Regions from separate parts of the Rhodococcus rhodochrous genome, predicted to be linked through region 2. Evidence: riboswitches for the same ligand, from Rfam matches in the RefSeq annotation. Region 2 holds a riboswitch; each other region holds the start of a gene.
What was found. Region 2 has a riboswitch for thiamine pyrophosphate ahead of thiO (glycine oxidase ThiO). Riboswitches for the same ligand answer to the same signal wherever they lie in the genome.
Positions count from the first base shown of each region.

Region 1: it holds a riboswitch for thiamine pyrophosphate, as region 2 does, so the genes downstream of both, C6Y44_RS06210 (ABC transporter substrate-binding protein) here and thiO (glycine oxidase ThiO) in region 2, are expected to answer to the same signal.
Region 3: it holds a riboswitch for thiamine pyrophosphate, as region 2 does, so the genes downstream of both, C6Y44_RS07690 (3-oxoacyl-ACP reductase) here and thiO (glycine oxidase ThiO) in region 2, are expected to answer to the same signal.
Region 4: it holds a riboswitch for thiamine pyrophosphate, as region 2 does, so the genes downstream of both, thiC (phosphomethylpyrimidine synthase ThiC) here and thiO (glycine oxidase ThiO) in region 2, are expected to answer to the same signal.

Region 1 covers NZ_CP027557.1:1,299,877-1,305,618, reverse strand. Annotated here, with positions in the region: gene C6Y44_RS06240 (magnesium transporter CorA family protein) at 1-316, shown strand, start outside; gene C6Y44_RS06235 (hypothetical protein) at 345-521, opposite strand; gene C6Y44_RS06230 (CsbD family protein) at 641-838, shown strand; gene C6Y44_RS06225 (hypothetical protein) at 1,025-1,222, opposite strand; gene C6Y44_RS06220 (hypothetical protein) at 1,443-1,589, shown strand; gene C6Y44_RS06215 (hypothetical protein) at 1,597-3,369, opposite strand; TPP riboswitch at 3,699-3,795, shown strand; gene C6Y44_RS06210 (ABC transporter substrate-binding protein) at 3,778-4,845, shown strand; gene C6Y44_RS06205 (ABC transporter permease) at 4,823-5,608, shown strand; gene C6Y44_RS06200 (ABC transporter ATP-binding protein) at 5,605-5,742, shown strand, end outside.
Region 2 covers NZ_CP027557.1:4,262,766-4,268,507, reverse strand. Annotated here, with positions in the region: gene C6Y44_RS19715 (hypothetical protein) at 1-744, opposite strand, end outside; gene C6Y44_RS19710 (NUDIX hydrolase) at 882-1,736, shown strand; gene thiE (thiamine phosphate synthase) at 1,802-2,491, opposite strand; TPP riboswitch at 2,520-2,632, shown strand; gene thiO (glycine oxidase ThiO) at 2,629-3,693, shown strand; gene thiS (sulfur carrier protein ThiS) at 3,690-3,902, shown strand; gene thiG (thiazole synthase) at 3,895-4,680, shown strand; gene C6Y44_RS19685 (hypothetical protein) at 4,772-5,314, shown strand; gene C6Y44_RS19680 (ABC transporter ATP-binding protein) at 5,383-5,742, shown strand, end outside.
Region 3 covers NZ_CP027557.1:1,646,039-1,651,780, reverse strand. Annotated here, with positions in the region: gene C6Y44_RS07700 (serine hydrolase domain-containing protein) at 54-1,334, shown strand; gene C6Y44_RS07695 (LLM class flavin-dependent oxidoreductase) at 1,418-2,722, opposite strand; gene C6Y44_RS07690 (3-oxoacyl-ACP reductase) at 2,722-3,486, opposite strand; TPP riboswitch at 3,541-3,632, opposite strand; gene C6Y44_RS07685 (stealth family protein) at 3,894-5,390, shown strand; gene C6Y44_RS07680 (phosphodiesterase) at 5,387-5,742, opposite strand, start outside.
Region 4 covers NZ_CP027558.1:203,897-209,638, forward strand. Annotated here, with positions in the region: gene C6Y44_RS25820 (substrate-binding protein) at 602-2,017, opposite strand; gene C6Y44_RS25825 (ArsR/SmtB family transcription factor) at 2,033-2,371, opposite strand; TPP riboswitch at 2,514-2,623, shown strand; gene thiC (phosphomethylpyrimidine synthase ThiC) at 2,622-4,379, shown strand; gene C6Y44_RS25835 (HpcH/HpaI aldolase/citrate lyase family protein) at 5,051-5,742, opposite strand, start outside.

The DNA.
Region 1 (5,742 bases), 2.5 Mb from region 2:
GCTCGACAGCTCCTACAACGACCTCTACGACCACGTGATGCGTGCTGCGGAGTGGACCGACTCGCTGCGCGAGATGGTGAACACCGTCTTCGAGACGAACCTGTCGCTGCAGGACGCGCGCCTGAACATCGTCATGAAGAAACTGACGGGATGGGCCGCGATCATCGCCGTCCCCACGGCCGTCACCGGCTGGTACGGGATGAACGTGCCCTATCCCGGAGTAGGCGAGGCGTGGGGACTGATGAGTGGGGTCGGGATCATGGTCGTGTCGGCGATCGTGCTGTACGTGCTGTTCAAGCGCCGCGACTGGTTGTGAACCCGCGTTGCTCGGTGAACGGCTCTGTTCAGAGGAAGACGACGAGCAGCACGACGATCACGACGACCACCGCGACGGCAGCGATCACCGCACCCGCCGAACGCCGGCGCTGCACCGGCCCGTCGCGGACGAGTTCGGGATCGGCGTCGGGCGCGTCCCCGATCGGGTCGTTGTTCTCGGGACCGGAGTTGGTGGGATGCGACATCGGTCTCCTCCTGGCTGTCTGTGTCGAAGTCTGACACGGACGAGTCGGTCGTGTTCGGTTTCAGGCTGTTCGGGCCGGGTACTCCGTCAGAGCAACGTTCGATGACACAGGAGGACCCCATGGCCGACTTCGTCGACAAGGCAAAGCACAAGGCAGAAGAAGCGGGCGGCAAGATCAAGGAGAACACCGGTCAGGCGACCGGCGATCGTGATCTCGAAGCCGAGGGTCGCGGCGATCAGACCTCCAGCGGTCTGAAGCAGGCAGGCGACAAGGTCTCGGATGCCGTCGAGAACGTCAAGGACGCTTTCAAGAAGTAGCCCCTGAACTGCGCGGTGCCGGTAGTTGCGACTACCGGCACCGCGCTGTTGAGGTGCTTGGCACCGCACAGTCGAGGTGCTCGGCACCGCGTCGTGGAGGTGCTCGGCACCGCGTCGTTCGTCCGGGTACCGCACCGAGCTGTGCCGGTGCGTGCAGCACCCCGCTCTCACGGGGTGCTGCCGGGACTACTTCGAGGAGGTGCCTTCGGTGTCGTCGAAGAAGTGCCAGGTGCCGTCCTGCTCGTTCTGCGCCTCCATGCGCCAGCCGAGTTCGCTGTTGTCGGCGCGCTGGTCAACGAACCAGGCGTGCGCGTCGTCCGCGCTCTCGATTTCCTTGGTATCCACGACGTTCCCGGTCGGGTCGATCACTCTGTAGGTAGCCATGCCGAGTGTCTTCCCACGCGACTCGCCGGTCAAACGTCGCGCGAACCTTCTGGTGTAGGGTGGAGTCATCGTTCGGCTCGCACATGATGAGCAACCTCGCACCACAGTGCCCGAAGGTTCCGAACCGGACGTGAGAGTTCCCCGCCGCGTGTACCGCGGCCCCTCTTCTTCGCACTGCCCGACGGCCGGGGTCTACCCGGCCGCACCCGAAAGGACGGCCATGAGCCAGAACAAAGAATTCGACAATCCTCTCTTCCTCGCGCCCACCACTCCGGAGGCCGACGCCGAGACCGAACCCGTCACCGCTGTCGCCGAAGTGAGCGGCCCCCACGACTACACCTCGATCTTCTCCGCGCGCGGCGCCTGATCCCGCCTCATCCGACTGTGAAGCTTCCGCCTCGGTCGGCTGCAAAGTCGGCCAGCGCCTGCGACACCTGCTCGGGCCGCCCGTCGTTCTGATCGGCGGCCGCCGTGAGCACATCGAGGTGGTTGTATCCGGGCAGAATCCACCTGCGTTCGTTCGGATGATCCGTCTCGGGCAACGAGATACCTCCGTTCGCCACCAGCGTCACCACAGGATTGCGCGTGACACCGTCGCGGTGGAGATGACCTTCGAAGCGGGTCGCCGATGCGAGGTCGAACGGAAGCCTCGACGGGAAGTACCACTCGGTGAAATCCAGTGGTGGCTCCGACAGATTCCGCGCCAGCTCCGCGATCGACGTCACCTCGTTCCCCTGATCGGTGTACCGCGCCTCGTCGGGTGACGACGCTCCAGTGCTCACCTCGTCGTAGTCGAGCCACCGGTAGACGACTCCCGGATCCGCGAAGACCGCCGGCGACGCCTTGAGCGCATCGCCGAAGAATCCCGACCCGAGCACCTCCGGCGTGGCGGGAACAGGAAACAGCTTGTCGCGCACGGGTGCCCCGGTGATGAATCCGACGCTCGCCTGCAGGAACCCCAGCGGTTGCGAATTGTCGTCGAGGATCGCGCCGAGCACCGCCTCGTTGGTCGCGTTCAACGTCCGCACGTCCGGGTCGCCCGTCGCGAACATCGCGTAATCCCTCGCCAGCAGAGTGCGCAACGTCCAGTCGATGTTCGGGTTGTCCGGCATGCGCGGGACGATGCCGTCGATGCCGTCCGGGTCGAGCCGTGCCGCGAGCCCGGTGAGTGCGAGCAGATTCGTCGTCTCCGGGTTGATGACCGCGGGGAGCGCGAGCACCGGCGACGCAGTGGAGATCGATCCGGACAGCGCATCGAGCGGAGCGGACACCGTGTCGGGCAGATCCGGGAGCGCGCCCCGGCCGGGGAAGGGCGCTCCGGCTCTGATCACCGTATCGAGCGCGAAGTACCCGCCGCACTGGTTGTAACCGGCGTCGTCGATGGTGGCGGGATCTCCGTCGAAGTCCCATTCCGCGAAGTAGCCGGTGATGAAACCACCGAGAGAATGTCCGCCGCACAACACTTTCCGTTTCCGCAGTTCCGGGTCGGGAAGTTCGTGACGCAACAGGTCGTACTGGTCGCGCAGCGTCTGCTCGAGTCCGACCTGCGAAAGCCACGCGACGTCGGCGCCGCTCGCATGGCCGGCGAATCGTCGCCCGTCCACTTCAGCACCGCGGAAGTAGTAGTCGGTCGCGGTGTCGAGCGAACCCGTCCGCAGCGCCGCCCGGGTACCGGTGTGGTCCTCGAGGCAGTTCGATCGCCGGTCGAGTGCCCAGAACTCGACATGGGCACCACGGGCCGCGGCCGCGACGACGGTGTTGCGCGCGACGCTCTCGAACGCGCCCGCTCCCTCGAAGATCCCGGGCTGGGCGACGAGGATCCGGTCGGCGTCGGCCGAACTCTCCGGTCCGTCGGCCGACCGCCACCGCAGATACGACAACCGGTCGCACGCGGCGGGTCGCGGTCCCGCTTCCGCCGGCAGCGGCGCGGGTATCGACACCACGGACCCGAGCACCTCGCCGGCCAGTGGCGCCGACGAGGTGTACGGCATTTCGGTGCGTCCGGTCGGCTCCGACGCGGTGCGTCCGGTCGGCTCCGACGCGGTGCGTCCGATCGGCTCCGAAGCGATGTGTCCGATCGGCTCTGCCGACACCACCGATGCCGTGAGCACACTTCCCATCACCGCCGCAGCCAGTGCTGCGCCCATCCTTGCGCGCATCCCATCCCCCGATCGGTTCGTGCGTATTGAACACCGTTGCGGGAGTCGGGTCTACGGAAACGGCAGAAGAAAGGACCCGTCGGAGTTCACCGACGGGCCCTTCATCGTCCACGCAAGGGGGAGGCGTGCGCAGACCGATGGCCTGCCGTTCGGGGGAGGTGACAGGGACCATCACTCGAAGAGTCGGGACCTTCGACCCTTCCGTTACGGGTGAAATGTGAGGGTGACACCCTGACCTGGACTTTTGCGTAACTTCGGGTCACATCTTCCGTTCTGCTCCCGTCCCGGTGGTCCCAGGAGGGCATGGTGCTAAGGTCGCCCGTGACACGGGGTGCTCCGCACGAGCGGGGCTGAGATCACACCCGTCGAACCTGATCAGGTAATGCTGACGAAGGGATGTCCCGACATGACCATGCCTGTACCCACATCGATCCGTCCCCTGCCCGCGCAGTGAAGGCGCGGCGGACTCTCGCCGGACTGCTCACCCTCGTCGCCGCACTCTCCGCGGTCGTCGGGTGCTCGTCCGATTCCGGGAGCGACACCATCCGATTCGCGTTGGACTGGACGCCCAACACCAATCACACCGGCCTGTACGTGGCGCAGCAGGAGGGTCTGTTCGCCGATGCGGGTCTCGACGTCGAGATCCTGCCGTACAACAACGCGACCCCCGACACCCTCGTCGACGCCGGTAGCGCCGAGTTCGGGATCTCCACGCACGCCACATCGACCATCGCCAGAGCTGCGGGTTCCCGGACCGTCGCGGTCCTCGCACCGCTGCAGCACTGGGCGACGGGGATCGCCGTGCGGGCCGACAACGCCGAGATCACGCGGCCGGCGGATCTCGACGGCAAGACCTTCGCGGGCTTCGCGAACCCCGGTGAGGACGAGATGCTCGCCGAGGTGATCCGCAACGACGGTGGTCGCGGTGAGTTCGAGAATGTGACGCTCGGGACGTCGTCGTACGAGGCCGTCTACTCGTCGACCGCCGACTTCACCGTGTCGTACCTGGCGTGGGAGGGCCTCGAGGCCGAGCACCGCGGCCTGCCCATGCGGTACTTCGGTTTCACCGACTACGGCTTCCCCGACGCGTACGCGATCGTCGTCGACGGCAACGAGGACTGGATGACGGAGAACCCGGAGCAGGCACGCGCTTTCGTGCAGGCGCTGCACCAGGGTTACCGGATCGCCGCCGACGATCCCGACCGCGGGGCCCGGGCCCTGATCGAGGCGAACCCCGGGGCCTTCCCCGACGAGGAACTCGTCTACGAGAGCCAGCGCATGCTCGCCGCCGAGTACATGCGCGACGCCTCCGGCGCCGTCGGGGTCCTCGACGCCAGGAAATGGTCGGGCTATGCCCGGTTCCTCTACGAGAACGGCCTGCTGTCCGGACCCGACGGCAGCCCGTTGACGACCGAGCCCGACTGGTCGACCTATGTCACCGATGACTACCTCGAAGTCCGATAGCACCGGCCGCGCACGTCGACTCCTTCCCGCCCTGCTCGTCGCCGGGGCGCTGGTCGCGATCTGGCAGACGTACGTCGTGGTGAGCGGTATCCGCCCGCAGGTGTTGCCCTCCCCCGCACGCGTTCTCACGCAGGGGTGGGCGCATCGCGTCGACATCGCCGGGCACGCCTGGTCCACACTGCAGGTCACGCTCGTCGGGTTCGCCGTGTCGCTGGCCCTCGCGTGGACCCTCGCGATCGCCGTGGACTTCTCGCCGTGGCTGCGACGGGCCTTCGTGCCGCTGTTCGTGGTGTCGCAGACCCTGCCGATCATCGCGCTCGCACCCTTGATGATCATCTGGTTCGGATTCGGACTACTGCCGAAGATTCTCGTCATCGCGCTCGTGACGTTCTTCCCCGTCGCGATCGGACTGCTCGAAGGGTTCGCGGCGGCCGACCGCGAGGCGGGCGCGTTGCTGCGCAGCATGGGCGCGTCGCGGTGGCAGCAGTTCCGTTACGTGCGCCTGCCGTCCGCGCTTCCCCGCTTCTTCACCGCCCTGCGGATCGGGATCACCTACGCCGTAGTGGGGGCGGTGTTCGCCGAATACGTCGGCGCGACATCCGGTCTGGGCATTTACATGAGCACACAGAAGAATTCGTTCCGCACCGATCTCGTGCTCGCAACCGTGGTGGTGACGGCCGTTCTGTCGCTCACGTTGTACTCGCTGACCTACGTCGTCGAACGGGTGGTCGCGCCGTGGGCACTCACGAAGGGGGCGAAATGAGTGCGGTGACGGTGACCTCGGTCCACAAGGCGTACGGCGACCGGGCGGTGATCGACGGCATCGACTGTTCCGTCGAACCCGGTGAATTCGTGTCCCTCATCGGGCCGAGCGGGTGCGGCAAGTCGACGCTGTTC
Region 2 (5,742 bases):
TCCGGGATTGAGGGTGCGACGAGAGCGGCGGCTCACGACGACGTGCGCCACGCACAGGGCGGCGACCGTGACGAGGAGCAACCCGATCGCGAGCCAGGGTGGTCGCACCGCGTCGCGCTGGGTGTCCTCGACGGCGGCGACGCCGCGCGTGTGCAGTTCCTGCGCAGCGGGGAGCAGTTCGGTCTGCATCAGGTGCGACGCCTCGCCGAGATATGCGGCGCCGACCGGATGCCCGGTGCGGTTGTTGGTGCGAGCCGTCTCGATGAGGCCCGTGTAGACGGGCAGCAGTCGCCCGATCTCCGTCAGATTGTGTGCGGTCTCGCGGTCGGCGTCGGTCAGTCCGGTCGCTGCGATGACGAGATATTCCGCGGCTTCGTCGGTCGCCTGGATGTAGCGACTGCGCACCGCCTCCGGTTCGAGTCCGCCCGAGATGAAGCCCGTCACGGCGGCGGCGTCGGCCACCGACAGCGCGCTGTAGAGATTCTGGGCCGCGCTGGCCAGCGGCTCGATGGACGCGAGGAGACGATCGTGGGTGGCCTGCCTGCCGGACACCATCGTTGCGGAGACCGCTGCCGAGGCGACGAGCAGCACGGTGAGCACCACCCCCAGGACCACCAACCGGACCGGCGTGGATCGCAGCAGGGCACGGGCGTCGTCGAACCGGGCGTCCGGAGTGTCCGTATCGGCGTCGTCGCGGATGTGGCTCTCGACAGGAGCGAAGGGAGGGGTGATCCGTACGTCCACCGGGCACTCCCTTCCTCGTGTCGAGCGGTCTGAGGGGAGCATATAAGCAGCCCGGCGGTATTGTTGCCGTCCACGGACGGCGGGGATCCGGTACCGGGCACAGGCCCGGACGAGGGCGGGTCGGAGAGGCGGACGCAATGCGTGGAGACGGTGACGGCTGGGCGGTCGGACCGGACGGTGAGAAGCGCTGGGGACGACACGGTGCCGCAGGTCTGCTGCTGCGCGCTCCGCTCGCGGACGGTCGCCCCGCGGTTCTCCTGCAGCATCGGGCGGCATGGTCGCACCAGGGTGGCACCTGGGCACTTCCCGGCGGAGCCCGCGACTCGCACGAGAGCACCGTCGACGCCGCCGTGCGGGAGGCCCACGAGGAGGCCGGCATCGATGTCGCGGCCGTGACGGTGCGCGCCGAACGTGTCACCTCCGGTCTCGCGGGCGGATGGACCTACACCACCGTCGTCGCCGACGCCACCGAAACGCTCGTGACCAGCCTCAACCAGGAGAGCACCGAACTGCGCTGGGTGCCCGAACCGGAGGTTGAGGCGATGGCGCTGCACAGCGGCTTCGCCGAGGCGTGGCCGTCGCTGCGCACCTCACCGGTACGCATGCTGCTCGACACCGCGAACGTGCTCGGTGCGAGCGGCCCCACCGGATGGTGGCGCGACCGCCCCGGCGCCACGAGCGCCCTGCTCGCCGACCTCGCCGCGGTCCTGCCCCGCACGGTCGAATTTCCCGACGGGACGTTCGGTTGGGTCCCCCGCGTCGAAGCGGTCCTCGAAGGGCATGCCCGCGACGCGACGATCGACGACGTCCGGATCCCGGTGCACAGCGCGGACGGCAGCGGCGACGACGAACTGGCCCGGCTGGCCTCCACCGCGACGGCCGTGGTGGATCCGGGGGTGACGGTCGTGGTCACCGCGGATCGCGGCCTGCGCGCACGGTTGCCCGAGGGCACGATCGCGATGTCGCCCTCGGCCGTGCTGGGCTGGCTGTAACGCCTCAAGCCGGCAAGTGCGGTCTTACCCGCCTTTCAGGCCGGCGTGCGGTCTTCCGCCGCCTTTCAGGCCGGCAGTGCGGCCTTCAGTGCTGCCGCGGCTGCGCGCGGATCGGAGGCCTTCGTGATCGCCCGGACCACCGCGACCCGCGTGGCCCCGGCGTCGAGCACCTCGGGGAGCCGCTCGAGATCGATGCCGCCGATCGCGAACCACGGTCGTGCCGGCTGCGACTGCGCGACCTCGCGCGTCACCTCCAGCCCCGCCGCGGTCCGTCCCGGCTTGGTCGGGGTGTCCCACACCGGCCCGGACGCGAAGTAGTCGACGCCCTCCTCGATGTCGGCGAGCGCGGCCTGCGCCCGACTCGACGTCGAGCGGCCGATGACGATCTCGTCGCCGAGGATCTGCCGCGCGTGCCGCACCGGTAGATCGCCCTGACCGAGATGCAGGATGTCGGCGCCCGACGCGAGCGCGATGTCGGCGCGGTCGTTCACGGCGAGGAGCGCACCGTGGCGTGCACACGCCTCGCCGATGATCTCGAGGGCGGCGAGTTCCTCGCGTGCCTCGAGGCGTCCGAACTTCTTCTCGCCGGCCGAGTCCTTGTCGCGCAACTGGACGATGTCGACCCCACCGGCGAGGGCCTCCTCGACGAACCGTGCGAGGTCGCCGGTGTCCCGGCGAGCGTCGGTGCACAGGTACAACCGGGCGGTCGCGAGGCGGCCGCGCGGGTCGGGATGGTTGCCGCGATAGGTGGTCACGACCAAGACGGTAGCCTCTAGGCAGAAAGTGTGACGACACGGGAGTCCCGAGGTTCGCGGGGCTGAGAGGGGGCCTGCCGGCCCCGACCGTTATGACCTGACCCGGATCATGCCGGCGCAGGGAGTGAGGTGGACCAATGGCAACTGTGGCCGTCGTGGGTGGCGGAGTGATCGGGCTGTCGATCGCATGGCGCGCAGCCCGCTCGGGGCACATCGTGACCGTGCACGACCCGAATCCCGGTAGCGGCGCCTCGTGGGTGGCCGGCGGGATGCTGGCCCCGCTGTCCGAGGGTTGGCCCGGTGAGGATCACGTGCTGTCCCTGGGTGCGGCCTCGCTCGACCGCTGGCCCGGATTCGCGGAGGCACTGCGCGCGGAGACCGGCGTCGACGTGTTCACCGCCGAGGCATCGCTGACCGTCGCGCTCGACGCGGCGGACGCCGCCGACCTGCGGACCGTCGCCGAGTGGGTCGGGGAGCGGGGGCACGAGATGCGTCTGCTCTCCCGTGCGGAGATCCGGGAGTTCGAGCCGTCGCTCGGCCCGAAGGTGCGTCTCGGACTGCTCGCGCCCACCGAGTCGTCGGTCGACAACCGCGCGCTCGTCGACGCCCTGCGCGTCGCGGCCACCGGGGCCGGGGTGCGTTTCTCCGACGCCGCCGTCCACGACCTCGCCGACCTGCCCGACGATCAGGTGGTGCTCGCCGCCGGCTCGGCGTCGGCGCGACTGTGGCCGGGGCTTCCGGTCCGTCCGGTCAAGGGCGAGATCCTGCGCCTGCGGGTGCGGCCGGGCGCGACCCCGCCGCCGCAGCGCACCGTGCGCGCGAGTGTCCACGGCCGCCCCGCCTATCTGGTGCCCCGCCACGACGGTCTCGTCGTGGGCGCGACGCAGTACGAGGCGTCCGACACGCAGGTCACGGTGGCCGGGGTGCGCGATCTGATCGCCGACGCCGAGCGGATCTTCCCGGCGCTCGGCGAGTACGAACTGTTCGAGGCGAGTGCGGGCCTGCGTCCGATGACCCCCGACAACCTGCCGCTGATCGGCCGGCTCTCCGATCGTGTCGTCGCCGCGACCGGCCACGGCCGCAACGGTGTGCTGCTCACGCCGCTCACCGTCGACGCGGTGCTCGCCGAACTCGGTGGGCGGTCGCTGGCCGACGCGCAATACGCCTGTCCTGGACGAATTACGGAAGCGAGTGTGGGATGACGAACGTGTCCGTGGGCATCACCGTCAACGGTGAGGACAAGTACTACGACGCGGCCCCGACCGTGTCGCAGCTGCTGAACGAGCTCGGTCTGCCCGAGAAGGGCATCGCGGTCGCCGTCGACGGTGTGGTGTGCCCGCGCGGCCGCTGGTCGGAGCCGGTCACGCGCGGAGCGAGCATCGAGATCCTCACGGCGGTCCAGGGTGGCTGACACACACGATCCCGGCGCCGACCTGCCGCAGCTGACCATCGCCGGCCGCACCTTCGGGTCGCGGCTGATCACCGGCACCGGTGGCGCGGCGAACCTGGCCGTGCTCGAGGAGGCGCTCGTCGCGTCGGGCACCGAGCTGACCACCGTCGCGATGCGCCGCGTCGACGCGGCCTCCGGAACCGGTGTCCTCGACCTGTTGCGCCGCCTCGGCATCGAACCGCTGCCGAACACCGCCGGGTGCCGCGGCGCGAAGGAGGCCGTGCTGACCGCGCAGCTCGGGCGGGAGGCGCTGGAGACCGACTGGGTGAAGCTCGAGGTCATCGCCGACGAACGGACGTTGCTGCCCGACGCCATCGAACTCGTCTCCGCGGCCGAACAACTCGTCGACGACGGCTTCGTCGTCCTGCCGTACACGACCGACGATCCCGTCCTCGCGCGACGCCTCGAGGACGTCGGTTGTGCTGCGGTGATGCCGCTCGGCTCGCCGATCGGGACCGGCCTCGGTATCTCGAACCCGCACCACATCGAGATGATCGTCGAGGCTGCGGGTGTGCCGGTGATCCTCGACGCGGGAATCGGAACCGCCTCCGACGCGGCGCTCGCGATGGAACTCGGTTGCGACGCCGTGCTGCTCGCGACCGCCGTCACCCGCGCGAAGGATCCGGCGCTGATGGCGTCGGCCATGCAGCACGCGGTCGAAGCAGGATTCCGTGCCCGGCACGCCGGCCGGATCCCGAAACGCTTCTGGGCCCAGGCATCTTCGCCGATGGAGCCGTGACCGCTACGGGAAACCCCTGAGCACCTTCGTGTTCAGGGGTTTTCCGATTATCGCGCGACGGGATACCGATCGGTATGTACGATCCCCGGGCATGACAATTGCACACCGAATCCTTTCCGCCGCGGCTGCCGGGCTCATGGGTGTCGCCGTCGCCGTCACGGCACCGGGCGTGGCAGGCGCCCAGGAGCCGTGCCAGCTGAGCCGGTCGAACACCGGACCGAGGACGTGCGAGATGACGCAGCTGGCCACGCCTCCCGTGCTGACACTGGGCGACGGCATCTGCGCCGGCATCGTGCGCGCGGGTGGAACCGCCTTCGACGGCCCGCTCGACGAGTCCTACGCGATCTACTCGGTGGCGGGCGCCACCCACGGGATCGAACTGCGGATCACGCAGGGCTACTCGCTTCTCGGCGAGTGGACGCCGAGCATCCTGAACTGCGACGTCACCGTCGCTTTCGACTGGCACAATCTCGACACCGGTGCCCGCGGTACGGAGACCCGCTTCGTGCCGGCCTTCCACACGAGCACCCGGCCGTTGTTCATGCACGTGTTCCCCGGACCGGGCCGCGTCGCCCTGACGATGCGTACCGAGCGACCGAGCATCCCGGTCACCACGGAGGTCTTCGTCCCCTGACGCACCGCGTGCGGCTCCGGGGTGTGTGATCGGATGCGCTCGCCGGAGCCGCACGTAGGGTGGTGCGCATGATCGAAGTGACCGGCTTGACCAAGACCTTCGGGTCCACGACCGCGGTCGACGACCTGACGTTCACGGTCCGTCCCGGCATCGTCACCGGCTTTCTCGGCCCCAACGGCGCGGGGAAGTCCACCACGATGCGCATGATCCTGGGGCTGGACCGGCCGACCTCGGGAACCGCACTGATCGAAGGGAAGCCGTACAGCGAGCTGACACGGCCGCTCACCACTGTCGGGGCGTTGCTCGACGCGAAGTGGGTGCATCCCAACCGGTCGGCGCGGTCGCATCTCGCGTGGCTGGCCGCGTCGAACGGTCTGCCCGCCTCGCGCGTCGACGAAGTGCTGCGCCAGGTGGGTCTGACGGAGGTT
Region 3 (5,742 bases), 2.6 Mb from region 2:
TCACAGAGTCCCCTGTTCTTTCGGGGACCACCGATCCCGAAAGCAGACGATTGATGAAGACACTCGCAGCCTCGCTCGTGGCGGTGGCCGTACTGACCGCGTCGGCGTGCAGTTCCGATACCACCGAACCCGAATCCACGCAGTCTCCGGCCTCCACCGAGGCGGCTCAGCCCGAGTACGTGGCCGAGCTGCAATCGACAGTCGAGCAGTTGATGCGCGACAACGCCATTCCCGGCGCAGTGGTCCAGATCAGCTCCCCCGACCGCGGTGACTGGACCGGCACGTTCGGCACCTCCACCATCGACGCCGACGACCCGATCTCCGCCGACGATCATTTCCGGATCGGGAGCAATACGAAGACGATGACGGTGACCGCCGTCCTGCAGCTGGTGGAGGACGGTCGCCTGTCGCTCGACGACCCGATCTCGAAGTACATCGACGGCGTCCCGAACGGCGACACGATCACCATCGCGCAGCTCGCCGAGATGCGGAGCGGCCTGTACAGCTACACTTTCGATCCGGAATTCAACGCGACGCTGGACCGCGAACCCGAGAAGGCGTGGACGCAGGAGGAGCTGCTGCAGATCGCGTTCTCCCAGCCCGTGAACTTCCCGCCCGGAGAGCAGTTCGAGTACAGCAACACCAATACGGTGCTGCTCGGACTCGTCATCGAGCAACTGACGGGCATGCCGGTCGCGGAGGCGTTCGACGAGCGCATCTTCGTTCCGCTCGGGCTGGGGAACACCTCGTTCCCCGCGATCGATGATGCCTCGATCCCCGACCCACATCCGCAGGGCTACATGTTCGGCACCAATGTCTCCACCATCGATACCTTCGCGCTGCCGGAGGACGAGCAGGCCGCCGCGGTCGCGGGGACGTTGAAGCCGAACGACGTGACCGACGACAACCCGTCGTGGACGTGGACCGCGGGCGCTGCGATCTCCACCGTCGACGACATGACCACCTACGTGAAGGCGCTGGTCGGCGGTGGTCTGCTCGACGAGCAGATGCAGCAGACCCGGCTCGACAGCGTGCAGTCGGTGGGCGGCGGAACCGCAGGCTACGGCCTCGGCATGGCACAGTTCGGCCCGTTGCTCGGACACGACGGTCAGCTTCCGGGCTTCATGACCTTCATGGGCCACGACCCGGAGACCGACCTGACGATCGTCATCGCGACCAATCTGTCGACGGTGCCGTCGGGTGAAGGTTCGGCGCTGACCCTCGTCAAGGGCATCCTGCCGATCTTCTACGGTTCCGGTTACCAGCCGCCGGGCGACCCGGCACGGGCTCCCGGAGCGGAGGAAAGCACACCCGCGCCGACGCCGGGAGGCTGATCGTACCGACCGGCTCGAGAGCGCGAAACGGTCATCGGTGCACGCTACAACCCGCTCCGATGACCGCTTCGCGCTCTTCTCCGCTACGGCGACTTCAGACCGAGCGAGTCGCGCAGGGTCGAGCCGGGATACTCGGTCCGGAACAGGCCACGACGCTGCAGTTCCGGGACGACGAGGTCGACGAAGTCGTCGAGCGAATCCGGATAGGCGGGGCACATCAGGTTGAAGCCGTCGCAGGCGCCCGCGGTGAACCATTCCTCGATGCTGTCGGCGACGGATTCGGCGGTGCCGATCATGGTCGCGTGACCACCACCCGCGGCGAGGTAGCCGAGCAGCTCGCGCAGGGTGGGACGACGGGTCTCGATGATGCGCTGCACCGTCGCATAGCGACCCTGCGGACCGCTGAACTCCTCGATGGGCGGCAGGTCGGCGACGGGGGCGTCGAGGTCGTGACCGGTGTAGTCCTGACCCGTGAACACGCCGAGCTGGGTGATGGCGGCGTCGACGTCGAGGAGCGCATCGAGTTCGGCCTTCTTCGCCCACGCCTCCGCTTCGGTGCGACCGACGTAGGTGACGAGTCCGGGCAGGATGGCGACCGTCCCGGGATCCCTGCCGGCCGCGGCGATCCGCGCACGCAGGTCGGTGACGTACTCGAGCGCCGCGGTCATGTCCCACGCGACGGAGTAGACGGCCTCGGCGTGACGGGCCGCCAGGTTGCGTCCGGTCTCCGAGGCGCCGGCCTGGAACAGCACCGGACGACCCTGCGGGCACCGCGGCACGGTCAGCGGACCGTCGACGCGGAAATGACTGCCCCGGTGATGGATCGGGCGGATCGCGTCGGAGTCCAGGAAGCTGCCACCCGCCCGGTCGACGAGGACACCGCCGTCACCCCACGAATCCCACAGAGCGCAGAGCACCTCGATGAATTCCTCGGCCCGCGCATACCGTTCGGCGTGCGGAGGCAGGGCGTCGAATCCGTGGTTGCGCGCTTCCTCGTCGAACATCGAGGTGACGATGTTCGCGCCCACCCGTCCCCCGCTGATGTGATCGAGCGAGGCGAGCATCCGTGCGGCATGGAAGGGCGTGAAGAAACTCGCGGAGACGGTGGTGACGAGACCGATGTGCTCGGTCGCGCGCGCCATCGCCGACAGCGCAGTCAGCGGTTCGAGGAACCAGGTGGTGCCTGCCGTGTACTTCGGGTTGACGCTGTGACCGTCGGCGAAGAACACCGCGTCGAGGCATCCCCGTTCGGCGGTGCGGGCGAGTTCCTCGAAATACGTGATGTCGCCGATGCGTCCGGCCGCGGAGTCGGGATGCCGCCACGCCGACGAATGATGCCCGACGCCGTAGAGGAAGGCGTTGAGGTGAAGGGTGCGTGGTCCGGCCATCAGTTCATCACCAGTCCCCCGTCGACCACCAGGTTCTGTCCGGTGACGGCCCGCGACCAGTCGGAGGCGAAGAACAGCACCGCCGCCGCGAAGTCCTCGGGCGTGGTGACCTTCCGCAGCGGCGTCGACGACGCGATGAGGTCGAACACCGCTTCGGGGGTCGCCGACGATGCGTCGGTCGTGCGCAGCAGACCGCCGGAGACCATGTTGACGCGGATCCCGTCGGGGCCGAGGTCGGCGGCGAAGGTGCGGGTCAGCGACAGCAGCGCGGCCTTGGCCGCGGTGTAGTCGTGGTACGGGACGACGGGGTGCTGGAACAGGTTGGTGCCGATGTTGACGATGCTGCCGCCACCGGCCTCGCGCATGCCCGGCAGAGCCGCCTGGATGATGTTGACCGCGCCGCCGACGACACCGTCGAACTGGGCTCCGAACCGGTCGTATCCGATCTCGTCTGCCTTGGGCCGAGCGTCGCCGTTGAAGGAGAAATCGGGCAGGGCGTTGTTGACGACCGTGGTGACGGGACGTCCGAAGTGCTCGCGGGCCCGGGTGAACAGCGCTTCGACGTCGGCGCGGTCGGTGACATCGGCCTTCAGCGCGACCGCCCGCTCGGGTCCGATCTTGTCGGCCAGTTCGTGAGCGCCCTCGCCGCTGCGCCGGTAGTCGAGGACGACGGCGGCTCCTTCGTCGGCGAACGCCTGCGCGATGCTGCGGCCGAGGCCGCGACCGGCGCCGGTGACGAGGACGACCTGGTTCTGCAATGACATCTTCTGTGCCTTCCCTGTGTGGGGAAGGGTGCGTGAGGGCGACAGACCTGTGGCCCGGCGCCGGCTCGGCATCCCTTCGCTCGCATAATCGAGATCAGGTTCGACGGGTGTTCTCTCAGCCGTTTCCGGCACCCCGTGTCGAGTCCTGCGGACAGGCTACACGGCACCGGTTCGGCCTTCGAGAGCCGGCAGGGTCGGCGTTCACAGGATCGTCACATCGCCTACGCGAGAACTTAGCTCAGATCGGCGTTAAAATGGGCCATTCCTGCCCCGACTCGTGAAAGGAGATTCCGACGCACACGCCGGCCCCCCACAACGCTCCCTATGTCTCCCTTTCTCAGCAGGTCGGAGACGCTCCGCCGATCGGCCGCGCCACCGTCCGCGGCCCCGCGAGGCATGAGGAGGTGGTGTGGTTCGAGGATCGCTACGCCATCCCGATCACCACCACCACGCCCGACGAGGCTCGGATCGAGGACGTACTGTTCCTGCGCCGCGTGCTCGACCGGGCGCGTATCGACTACCTGCTCGTGCGCGACGACAGCGACCGCCCGATCCTGGCGGTCGACCGCCAGGATCGGAAGAGGCTGCGCGCCGCTCTCGTCGAGGGGTGTGCCGACGAGCCCTTCTACTCGAAGGCCGTCGGTTCGAAGCGGCGTCCCGTCCCGGTGGCGGACGGTCGGCTCTCGCGCGACAGGAAGGACCGGGTGTTCCGGCTGTTCCGCCCGCGGGTCGAGCTGACCAGCGGGCTGCGGTACGGCGCGTCGAACGGGGTCGACATCGAACTGTGGACCTACACCGACGACGAGGTGATCATGCCTCGTCCGAACGCTCTCACCCGCACGGTCGCCCTGCGCGACGAGATGCGCCGGACGACGGTCGAGCGGTACGGACAGCTGTGGCCCACGATCGAGGGCATGTTCGACCGCCATCCGGGCGACATTCCGTTCGAGATCGACCTCGTGTTCTCGTGGGTCGACGGGTCGTCGAAGTCGTTCCAGGCCAAGCGCGCGAAGCTGATGCAGAACTATGTCGTCGGCGAAGGTGACGACTCGCCGGCGCGCTACCGGCAGATCAACGAACTCAAGTACGCCCTGCGTTCGGTCCACATGTACGCGCCGTGGGTGCGGCGGATCTTCGTCGCCACCGACTCACCGCGACCGGCGTGGCTCGCCGACGATCCGCGCGTGACCTTCGTGCGGAGCGAGGAGTTCTTCGCCGACCCGTCGGCACTGCCCACCTACAACTCGATGGCGGTCGAGTCGCAGTTGCATCACATCCCGGGATTGTCCGAGCACTTCCTGTACTCGAACGACGACATGTTCTTCGGTCGCCGGGTGAGCCCGAGCCTGTTCTTCTCCGGCGGGGGCGTCGGCAAGTTCATCGAGTGCGACGTGCGGATCGGTCTCGGCCGAAACAACGCGTCGCGCAGCGGATTCGAGAACTCCGCGCGCATGAACCGCAAGCTTCTGCAGGACCGCTTCGGGGTCACCATCACTCGGCACCTCGAGCACACACCTGTCCCGTTGCGCAGGTCGATCATGGCGGAGATGGAGCGCGAGTTCGCGGACGAGTTCGCTGCGACGGCGGCGAGCCCGTTCCGGGCGGCAGACAACATCTCGGTGACGAACTCCTTCTACCACTACTACACGCTGCTGACCGGCCGCGCGGTGCAGCAGACCACGGCGAAGGTGGAGTACGTCGACACCACCGTGAAGTCCGGTCTGCGACATCTGGACACGATCCTGGCGCGTCGCAATCTCGACCTGTTCTGCCTCAACGACGGCAGCGCGCCCGAGGTCGACCTGGAGCTGCGCACCGCGAAGGTCACGCAGTTCCTGGAGCGGTACTACCCGATTCCGGCGCCCTGGGAGACCGACCACCCGGGCCGACCGGACGTCGGCTAGATCCGAACGGTGAGGTCGGGGTTCTCGGGGATGCGGATGCCGGCCTCGGCCAGACACCGCGCCGCGTCCTCGGCCGTGTGGGGTTGCCCGGCGGTGGCGTAGCTTCCGCTGGGCACCACGGAGTGCACGATCGTGTCGGGATAGACGTGCACGAGGTTGAAACCCTGCGCGCCGTCGTGCCCGCGCTGCGAACCGACCGGGACGTTCAGGTCCTGCGTGTAGCAGGTCGACGAGGCGACGGACACCGGGATGCCCGCGAACGTGGCCGAGGTCGAGTAGTGCAGATGACCGCCGAGGATGGCGCGGACATCGGTGCCGCGCAGTACTTCGGCCAGACCGGCCTGGTCGCGCA
Region 4 (5,742 bases), on a different replicon from region 2:
TACTGGTAGTCATTCTTTATTGCCACGTGTATCGCGCTCACGCGCTGTGGACAGTGGGGCAATGGCCCGATAATCTGAGTTCGATTGCCGCGCATTCACTCTGTGGCTCAACCGCGCTGACGGCCACAAATTCGACCACACTGCTGTTTGTTTCGGAGACTGGAAGACGTTCGTCGAGCCCCCGGAACGAATCGTGAACCGTCTGCATTCGGAGCTATCTCAAAAGATGCTGACTGTGGCCGGAAGTGTCGCAGAGAGACGTTCACAAAGGAAGGCGAAGAATGAAGTCAGAACGACCCCCGAGAGGGAAGCAGATCTCGCAGAAAGCCTCGACCTCCGCGACCGGTCCCGATCCCACAGAGGAGGATCTGGCAGCTGTCATTGTCGCCTTGACCGGGATCGACATCGCGTCGAATGGCGGTAACGCGGGACCCGAGCGTAGCCGGAAGCAATCCTGGCGACGCTGATGCACAGACGACCCCGAGTTGCGCTCGGTGGTTGCGCATCCGTCCGGCCGGGAACGAAACTGCAGACGGAGCGAGCACGCCGATATGACCAGGCATATGCCCTGGTCTTCGGTATCAGCAAGCGAGGTCTCAACTCATCCGAGGGCAGGATACAGTTCTGTGCCGGTCGCTTTCGTCAAATGGAGCTGCTGCCTGAGTCGGTCCTCGCTCAAGGTGACGGTGCCCCGCGGTAGCTGAAACTCGCCGTGACGCATTGCCGCGGCGATCCGCTCGCTATCCTCGGCTTTCCGGGCCGCTTGCCACCATATGTGAACTGCCTCGAACACAGACTCGCTCAACGTCGACAGCGGCGGTGCCCAAGGACCGAATTGCGCCCGGTACCTCTTCAGAAGCGAGGCGTTACCTTCCGTTTGTAATCCTTGGAAGTACCCCGAGACGGAGTAGAGGCCACGGGCCGCTTCGTCGCCGATGTACGTCAGCGTGGACTCCTCCAAGGCGGGCGCCAGAGTGATGCACTGATCCCGCAATCCCATTGCATAGCATTGCCGCTCGAACGCAACAGCATCAGCTCCGACGAAGGTCGACAGTACGATGTCGGCACCCGATTTCTGGATCGATTCGATGATCGGGGCGAAGTCACGAGTTCCCAGAGACGCGAACTTTTCCCCGACGACTCCGGCGCCGTACCGAGGCAACAGTTGGCGTGCCAGGCCGTGTGTCGTACGGGGCCAACAATAATCGTCGCCGGCCAGAAACCATCGTCGCACCCCCTCCATCCGCATGAGTGGTTTCACGGCTGCTGCCAACTGGTCGTCCGGCCGCTCACCGAGCTGGAGGCGGAGACGATCGCCGCGCCCTCCTTCGTTCATGACCGGCTGTACCAGCAGCACGGGTGCATCACTGAGCGCCTCGGCAACGGCGGTGTAGGTAGCCGATGTGGCGGCGACCAGAATGGTCCGGCAGCCTGCCTGGACGAGTCGTCGCGCTTCCATGACGCCGGTCTGCGGGTCTGTGGCGTCATCACCCACGATCAACTCGACTGGACTGCCGTGGATACCGCCCTCGGCATTGATTTCCTCCAGTGCCAGCATGGCGGCGTTGTCAATCGAGGTGGCGAAGAGGCTGCCGGGTCCGGATTTCGACGTCAACAATCCCAGACGGGGATGGGAAGAGGCGTTTCGAGAGGTAGGGAACCCTCGACGCCGCATCAACCATTCCAATCCGGGCTGGTCGAGTTCGGCGATGAGCCGAACCCTCGTACCACCGTTTGCGGCTTCGAAACGGAGTTTGATACGCCCTCGCCAGGGCTGGTCGTGCACGATATCGAGGTACGCATGCGGACGTGCGGCAGCAATACGGCCGAGGATTTCGACCGGTTCTGCGCCGGAACCGCTGAGGTGGACCGCCATACGCACGGCAGCGCCGGGTTCGACCCGATCGCATACCGCGCCGAAGAGCCATCCCGCCTCGTCGCCTGCTCCGAAAAGGCTGTAGGCCACCGAGGGTGGGGATGCGGTCCACTCTTCGGCGTGCAGTACGAGCTGGGTCACCGTGTTTCCTGGAAGCTATGCACGTCGCAAGGTTGTGTCGGTGGCAGCGGTGCGGTCTGCGGCCTCGACGGCATCTGACAGGGCTCCTCGGAACAATTCCTGCAACATTGCAATGACATCGCGTGCGGGACCGGCCGGGTCGATCGAGTAGAAACGGAAGCGTCCGGCCTTACGTTCGGTGACCAGGCCCGCGTGCCGCAGGATCCGGAGGTGGTTCGAGACGCCGGTGCGTCCCACGCTGTCGATCTGGTCGACCAGTTCGTTGACGCTGCACTCGTCACGCTCTGCCAGCACAGTGAGAATGGCTCGCCGTACAGGGTCGGCGAGGGCATCGAAGGCCAGCTGTGCGGACAAGATCCCGATCTCCTCGAGTCAACAGTCAATGACATATAGAAGAGTACCTCCTCGTAGCTCGTACAGGACGGGCCGACTTCGCACCGCTCCGACGACCGGACCAGCTACATCTGCAGCGGGAGAAGCCGGGTGTTAGGGTCTGTGCCGTCCCCACGGGAGCCCTATTGCAGGGGCTGAGATCGGGCTGAGGCAGCCTGCGACCGTCGAACCTGCCCGGGTAATGCCGGCGAAGGAAGTAGGAACGATTCCGATGAGTGCACCCAATTCGCATGCCCTGAGCTATGTCCACGACGAGGAACACGACCTGCGTGTACCTGTCACAGAGATCCGCTTGAACGACTCTCCCGGCGGGGTGCCGAACCCGCCGCTGCAGGTCTACCGCACTGCAGGTCCCGATAGCGATCCGCTGGTCGGGCTCCCGCCGACGCGCGCCGACTGGATCGCTGCTCGCGGCGACGTCGAGCACTACCCGGGGCGAGAACGGGATCTGCTCGACGATGGCCGCTCGGCGGTGCGGCGTGGAGAGGCGTCCCGGGAGTGGAAGGGGCCCCGACCTGTCCCGGTGCGAGCGAAGACAGGCCGGACGGTCACGCAGATGCACTATGCCCGGGCGGGGATCATCACCCAGGAAATGCGGTTCGTGGCGCTGCGGGAGAACTGCGACGTGGAACTGGTGCGCTCGGAGGTGGCGGCGGGTCGGGCGATCATCCCCGCCAACGTCAACCACCCCGAGTCCGAGCCGATGATCATCGGCAAGTCCTTCCTGGTGAAGATCAATGCCAACATCGGCAACTCAGCGGTGACCAGCTCCATCGTCGACGAAGTCGACAAGATGCGCTGGGCCACCCGTTGGGGCGCGGACACTGTGATGGACCTGTCCACCGGCGAAGATATCCACACCACCCGAGAGTGGATCATTCGCAACTCCCCGGTGCCGATCGGCACGGTGCCGATCTACCAGGCTCTGGAGAAGGTCGCCGGCCAGGCCGATGCGCTGACGTGGGAGATCTTCCGCGACACCGTGATCGAGCAGTGTGAGCAGGGTGTGGACTACATGACCATCCACGCCGGAGTGCTGCTGCGCTACGTACCGCTCACGGCCGAGCGGCTCACCGGCATCGTCTCCCGAGGTGGGTCCATCATGGCCGGTTGGTGCCTCGCCCATCACGAGGAAAATTTTCTCTACACCCACTTCGACGAACTGTGTGAGATCTTCGCCCGCTACGACGTGGCATTTTCCCTCGGGGACGGGCTGCGACCGGGGTCGATCGCCGACGCCAACGACGCCGCGCAGTACGCTGAACTGGACACCCTTGCCGAACTGACCACCCGTGCCTGGGCTCACGACGTTCAGGTGATGGTCGAAGGCCCTGGCCACATCCCGATCCATCGGGTACGGGAAAATGTGGAGCGTCAGCAGAAGTTATGTCATGGAGCGCCTTTCTACACCCTGGGGCCGCTGGTGACCGACATTACTCCGGGCTACGACCACATCACCTCCGCGATCGGGGCCACCGAGATCGCCCGCCATGGCACCGCGATGCTGTGTTACGTCACCCCGAAGGAGCATCTGGGACTGCCGAATCGGGACGACGTGAAGACCGGGGTCATCACGTACAAGATCGCCGCTCATGCTGCCGACATCGCCAAGGGCCATCCCGGTGCCGTCGAGCGTGACGACGCGTTGTCGAAGGCGCGTTTCGAGTTTCGGTGGCGGGATCAGTTCGCTCTGTCGCTGGATCCGGATACGGCCGAGCAGTTCCATGACGAGACGCTTCCGGCTGAACCGGCCAAGACGGCGCACTTCTGCTCGATGTGTGGGCCGAAGTTCTGCTCGATGCGTATCTCCCAAGACATCCGGACCAGGTTCGGTGACGCCGCCGACCAGGCCGCCGTCGCCGGGATGCAACATATGTCCGACCAGTTCAGGGCCGCCGGCAGCACGGTGTATTTGGATGCCCCTACTGTCCTGTCCTCCGAAAGTAAGCGTGTGACACAGGACAACTGAGGTCGCAGGGGCGTTGAGTCCAGGTGACGGGAGGACACGGACGCAACGCCCTCAGCGGCGTGACGCACGCCCGCACTTGCTCTGCCGGGTGGCGTTGTGTCGCGATGACGAAGGTGGTCGAGGACGGAGGCGGCATCGATGTGCGGTTTCGCGGTGCCGGCGACCGTCCGGGTTCGAGCACGAGGGGAATGAGATTCAGCGGCGGTATCCACTCGTGCTCAACGAAAGTGCCCATGTGTGAGCGGGGTCCGCTGTAGCAGTGATCGGGTGCCGGCGGGCGAGGCGGTGACGACATCGCCCACCTCGCTGCCGAATCGGGGGGTGACCTGCACTTGTGACTCGCTCAGCTTCGAGGCACCGAGGAGTAGTTGCCGGGCAGGCGGCCGTCTCGGAAGAGCGGTCGTGATCGTCGCCCCGGTCGATTCTGCTTCCGGGATCGGCGGTCGCTGCACACGCGCTGGAACGCGTCCGGACCATCCCGCATTCGCTCGGCGTCGACCTCGCGCGGCGGCGTTGTCCACCATCTCCGCGCGGAGCGGGTAGTAGTCGAGCAGCCAGGTGTATTCAGTCTTCTCGATGATGCCTTGCGGGTTCTTGACCCGGGCAGGTACACCGCACCCGAGACCCTTGCAGCGTTGACGGTGCCGATCAGAGCAGCGTGAACGCGCCGACTACTGGGCAAGAGAGGCGGATTTGGTCGCCTCCAAGCGGCCGAAGTACCGAGATCTGGAAAGCACGGCAGTGGCTGAGATGAAGCGCGGCCGATCGGCTCCCGTCTCGATGTTCTCCCCGCAGGGGCCGAGTTCGGCGATAGTGGCATGCGCTTGTGAGACTGAATCGGCCGACGGGGAGAATCTCTCGTTGATCGTGTCGACGTGACGCGCCCGAACCGACAATTTTCCGGTCATGCCGAACTTTTTGGCTGTGTCGATGTCGGCTGCGACGGTATCCCGATCATCCGCAGCGGTCGGGCCGTCGATAGGCGCTGCGATTTCCGCCGTCTTGCTGGCGATGACGAGGGTCGAGCGTGCATACGCCAGGCCTTCTGGTGTCCCATCGATGTCGAGGTCGCTGCAGAAGTCTCTGATGCCGAAGGCCAAGCGCACGACCGGTGAGCATTCAGCGATACGGTCGGCCTGACGAAGCGAGGAAGCAGTTTCGACCATAGCGACGATCGGGACATGGGGGAGTGCGGCAGACACGATGTCGATGTCTTGCGGACTCTCGGTTTTTGCAAGAACAATTCCGGTAAGGCCCGGGGAATCGCGGAGTATTTCCAGGTCGAGTGCAAGTTCACGGGTCGAAGCGTCGTTGACTCGGACCCAGCCGACTCTGTCGCGAAGCCACAGCGCCGCAACTGTCC